2 regions of the Pseudarthrobacter sp. As-47 genome follow, and region 2 is predicted to be linked to the other one. Evidence: predicted binding sites of a transcription regulator. Region 2 holds the regulator's gene; the other holds the start of a gene.
The links. The regulator HspR, encoded in region 2, represses chaperone genes until heat shock. The targets are predictions, from matches to a motif close to AAGTTGAGTCNNNNNGACTCAACTT.

Region 1 (2,448 bases), 170 kb from region 2:
ACGGAAACTGTGGCCGTGATGGGTCCCAACGGCGCCGGCAAGTCCACCCTGCTCTCGGTCATCGCCGGGCTTGTGCGGCCGGACGGGGGACGGGCCGAGCTGAACGGCCGGATCCTGTTCCACCTGGAGGAAGGACAGAAGCGGTGGACCGCCCCCCACCACCGCGGGACGGCGCTGCTGGCCCAGGAGCCGCTGCTCTTTCCTCATCTCACTGCGGCTGACAACGTGGCATTCGGGCCGCGGAGCGCGGGGACTCCGAGGCGCCAGGCAATGCAGCAGGCGGTGCGCTGGCTGGACGATGTTGAAGCCGGGGACCTTGCGGCCCGCCGTCCTGCCGAACTGTCCGGCGGGCAGGCGCAGCGTGTGGCCGTGGCCCGGGCTCTCGCCGCGGATCCAGGACTCCTCCTCCTGGACGAACCGATGGCGGCCCTGGACATCCATTCCGCCCCGCTGCTCCGGCGCCTGCTCAAGCGCGTCCTCGCGGACCGGCCAGCCCTCATCATCACGCATGACGTCCTGGACGCACTGATGCTCGCCGACAGGGTGGTCATCCTGGAGAACGGCCGGATTGCGGAGGAAGGCCCCACCCGGGAGGTCCTGCACAAGCCGCGCAGCGCGTTCGCCGCCGGGCTGGCGGGACTCAACTTTGTGGTGGGAACCTCCGCCGGTGACGGCATCCTGGCCGCCCGCGGGCATATTGCCGGCCACAGCGAGGACCCCGTCCCCGCCGGCCGTCCCGCGGTGGCCGTGTTCCCGCCGTCGGCCGTTTCTGTATTCCTCACCGACGCGCACGGCAGCCCCCGGAACTCCTTCGCGGTGGCCATTACGGACCTGGAACCTCATGGGGACCAGATCCGCGTGCGGGGCGGCGGGCTGGCGGCTGACATCACCCCGGCCGCCTTGGCGGACCTCGGGCTGGTCCCGGGGATGACGGTGCACCTTGTGGTCAAGGCCGCAGCAGTGTCCGTCTACCCGCTGTAGGGCTGTCAGCTGCGGGGATGTCCTGCAGCGGGACTGTCCGCTGCGGGGCGAAGCACCCGCCCGCTGAAATAGGGTCTGTCGCCCCTGTCGCCGGCCGCGTAGAGCTGTTTCGCTGTAGGCAAACACTTGTCAGGAACGGCAACAAACCAAAGTTGAGCGTAGTAGACTCAAGTTAATAAAAACTGCCCCCGGAAGGAGTTCTCTTTGGACGTCAAATTCACCACCAAGAGCCAGGAGGCTCTCTCGGCTGCGGCCATGAACGCCTCCACGGCCGGAAATCCCCAGGTTGAGCCGGCCCACCTGCTCAAGGCGCTCATGGACCAGCGCGAAGGCGTCGCCGTGGCGCTGCTCCGCGCCACGGGTGCGGACCCGGACTCCGTCAGTGTCCAGGCGAGCAGCGCCATCAAGGCGCTCCCTGCCACCTCCGGCGGATCCAGCCAGCAGGCGCAGCTCTCCCGCCCCGCGCTGCAGGCCATCCAGAACGCCAAGGAGGAAGCGGACCGGCTCGGCGATACCTTCGTCTCCACCGAGGTCCTCCTCCTGGGACTCTCGGCCGGCAACGACGCCGCGGCGCGCCTGCTGCGCGACGCCGGTGCCTCCCACGAAGCGCTGCTCGCCGCCCTGCCGGGTGTCCGCGGCGACGGGAAGGTCACCAGCCCGGATCCGGAGAACACCTTCCAGTCCTTGGAAAAGTTCGGCACGGACCTGACCGCCATGGCCCGCTCCGGCAAGCTTGATCCCGTGATCGGCCGGGACGCCGAAATCCGCAGGATCGTCCAGGTCCTGAGCCGCCGCACCAAGAACAACCCCGTGATCATCGGTGAGCCCGGCGTCGGCAAGACCGCCGTGGTGGAGGGCCTGGCCCAGCGCATCGTCGCCGGGGACGTGCCGGAAAGCCTGCGCGGCAAGACCCTCATCGCCCTGGACCTGGCGTCCATGGTGGCGGGCGCCAAGTACCGCGGCGAGTTCGAGGAGCGGCTCAAGGCCGTCCTGGAGGAAATCAAGAACTCCGAGGGCCAGATCGTCACGTTCATTGACGAGATCCACACCGTGGTGGGCGCCGGCGCCACCGGCGACTCATCCATGGATGCCGGCAACATGCTCAAGCCCATGCTGGCCCGCGGCGAACTGCGGCTGATCGGTGCCACCACCCTGGACGAGTACCGGGAGAACATCGAAAAGGACCCGGCGCTGGAGCGCAGGTTCCAGCAGGTGTACGTGGGCGAGCCGAGCGTGGAGGACACCATCGGCATCCTCCGCGGCCTGAAGGAGCGCTACGAGGCGCACCACAAGGTGACCATCGCGGATGCCGCGCTGGTGGCTGCCGCCACGCTCTCCAACCGCTACATTTCGGGCCGGCAGCTGCCGGACAAGGCGATCGACCTGGTGGACGAGGCCGCGTCAAGGCTCCGCATGGAGATCGACTCGGCGCCCGAGGAAATTGACCAGCTGCAGCGGCTGGTGGAC
Region 2 (2,448 bases):
CCTGAACATCGACCTCCGGAGCACCGCCATGTCCAACCCGAGCCACCAGGCCCCCGCCCCCAACACACCAGCCGTCCTCTTTGTCTGCAGCAAGAACGGCGGCAAATCCCAGCTCGCCGCCGGCCTGATGAACCAGGTGGCCAACGGGAGGGTCACCGTGTACTCGGCCGGCACCAAACCGGGAAAGTCCCTGAACCCCCAGGCCGTGGAGTCGCTCACCGAGCTGGGCATCGACATCAGCGGCGAACACCCCAAGCCTGTTACCGGGGACGTCCTGGAAGCCGTGGACGCGGTGATCGTGCTGGGGACGGAAGCGAAACTGGAGCCACGGGAGGGAACGCGTTTCGAAGTGTGGGAAACCGACGAGCCCTCGGAGCGCGGCATCGAGGGGATGGAGCGCATGCGCCTGGTGCGCGACGACATCACGTCGCGCGTCCGGAAGCTCTATGAAGAGCTGACAGCCGGCTAGGAACAGGACTTCGCCCGCCGCACAGGGGCCCGAGCCGCTGCAGCCTTCCGCGCTACCCCATCGCAGGGGCGGCGGCGGTCCGTCCGGCGAACTGGCGGCGTGCCCAGCGGGCCAGCTTCTTGCCCTTGCCCTTCCACCAGTTGTCCTCGTCCTTGTCGTGGTGCAGGCGGAAGATGATGGCCACCAGCACGAACATGCCCATGACCACGTCGATCCAGGACCACAGCACCAGGGCGATGAGAACCGTCAGCCCGTTGACGATGATGGACGGAATCGCGAGGGTACGGAAGACCGTGCTGGCCAGGTAGCGCCGGTGGGACCTGGGGACGGACAGTGCGCGCACCATGTCAAAGCAGACACACACCACCACCACCGTCTGTCCGATGGCCAGCAGCATCTGGCCGGGAAGCGAGCCGCTGAACGCTGCCACCGACTCCATCCCCGGGCTCATCGGTGCCCCTCAAATGCAGGGCGGCAAGAATCGAAACCACACATGGAAAAACCCCCAGAAACTTTGGAACACTGCTGCTGATCCAGCAGTGGTTCCATTGAAGTTTCCGGGGGCTCCGGTGGTCACGAGTAGTGGGTACTCTAATTCCCGCCCGTACCCGTGGGGTGGTACTTACCTGCCGATGGCACGCGGCCGCCACAGCACCACGGCCTGCGACCGCGGGCGCGGACGCTGGCCACGCGCCAGGCTCACCACGTCGCCCGCAGCGCCCGCTGCGAAGATCCGGGCGTCCAGTGGCTGCCGGCGCCGGCCAAGTTCCTCGGTCAGTTCCGAAACCCTGCTCTGCAGGGCTGCCACCTGGTTCTCCAGCTCCAGGATCCGTTTGATCCCCTCCAGCGATACGCCCTCCTGGGACAACCGCTGGACCTCACGGAGCATGTTGATGTCCCGCTGCGAGTAGCGGCGGGACTTCCCTGGAGCGCGGCTGGGCGAGACGATGCCCAGGCGGTCGTACTGCCGGAGCGTCTGGGGGTGCATGTCCGCGAGTTCAGCCGCGACCGAGATCACGAAGATAGGCTGGTCAGCACTGACGTCCACAGCACACCTCCCCTGCTACAACCGGGCCTTGGCGGCCAGGCCCTCACGGACATCGGCTCCGGCCGTGGCTTCGGCAAACGCCTTGACCGCGGCTTCGGCTTCCTTGTTCAGGTTCTTGGGAACGGCGACGTCGATGGTCACCAGCAGGTCGCCGGTTCCCTTGGACGTCTTCACGCCTTTGCCTTTGACCCGCAGGGTGCGGCCCGACGGCGTACCGGCCGGCACACGGACCCGCACCTTTTCGCCGTCGATGGTGGGCACCTCGATGTCCGCTCCCAAAGCAGCCTCGGGGAAGGTGACGGGGACGTGGATGCGGAGGTTGTCGCCGTCGCGCGTGTAGAACGCATGCGGCTGGACGGCGACGGACACCACCAGGTCTCCGTAGCCGGCGGCACCGGGCTGGCCCTTCCCCCGGACGCGGACCTTCTGGCCGTCCTTGATGCCGGCGGGCACGCGGACGTCGATCACTTCGCCGCTGGGTTCCCGCAGGCCGATGGTGGTGCCGCGGATGGCACCGGCGAAGGAAATGCTTGTGGAGGCTGTGCGGTCCGCACCCTTCTGCGGGGTGCGCTGGAATCCGGTCTGGCCGAAGCCGCCGCCGAACAGGTCAGCGAACTCCGGCGGGATGCCGCCCGCGGAGGGGTTGAACCCGCCCGCGTGCCGGCCGGTGTTGCCCGTGAACAGGCCACCGAACATGTCCTCGAACCCGGCGCTGCCAGCCCCGGCGCCGCCGGGGGCGAACCGTGCGCCGCTGCCCATGGCCCGGATGGCGTCATACTGCTGGCGCTCATCGGGATCCGAGAGCACGGAATAGGCCTCGGAGATGTCCTTGAACTTCTTCTCCGAAGCAGCATTCCCCGCGTTGGTGTCCGGGTGGTGCTGTCTGGCGAGCTTCCGGTATGCCTTCTTGATGTCGGCGTCGGAAGCGTCC

Region 1: the regulator HspR is predicted to act here: its motif matches at 1,131-1,155, upstream of clpB (ATP-dependent chaperone ClpB).

Annotation. Positions count from the first base shown of each region.
Region 1 covers NZ_CM177088.1:3,998,288-4,000,735, reverse strand. Annotated here, with positions in the region: gene AC4BCK_RS18545 (sulfate/molybdate ABC transporter ATP-binding protein) at 1-981, shown strand, start outside; gene clpB (ATP-dependent chaperone ClpB) at 1,186-2,448, shown strand, end outside.
Region 2 covers NZ_CM177088.1:4,171,379-4,173,826, forward strand. Annotated here, with positions in the region: gene AC4BCK_RS19340 (arsenate-mycothiol transferase ArsC) at 29-469, shown strand; gene AC4BCK_RS19345 (hypothetical protein) at 522-908, opposite strand; gene AC4BCK_RS19350 (heat shock protein transcriptional repressor HspR) at 1,092-1,517, opposite strand; gene AC4BCK_RS19355 (DnaJ C-terminal domain-containing protein) at 1,533-2,448, opposite strand, start outside.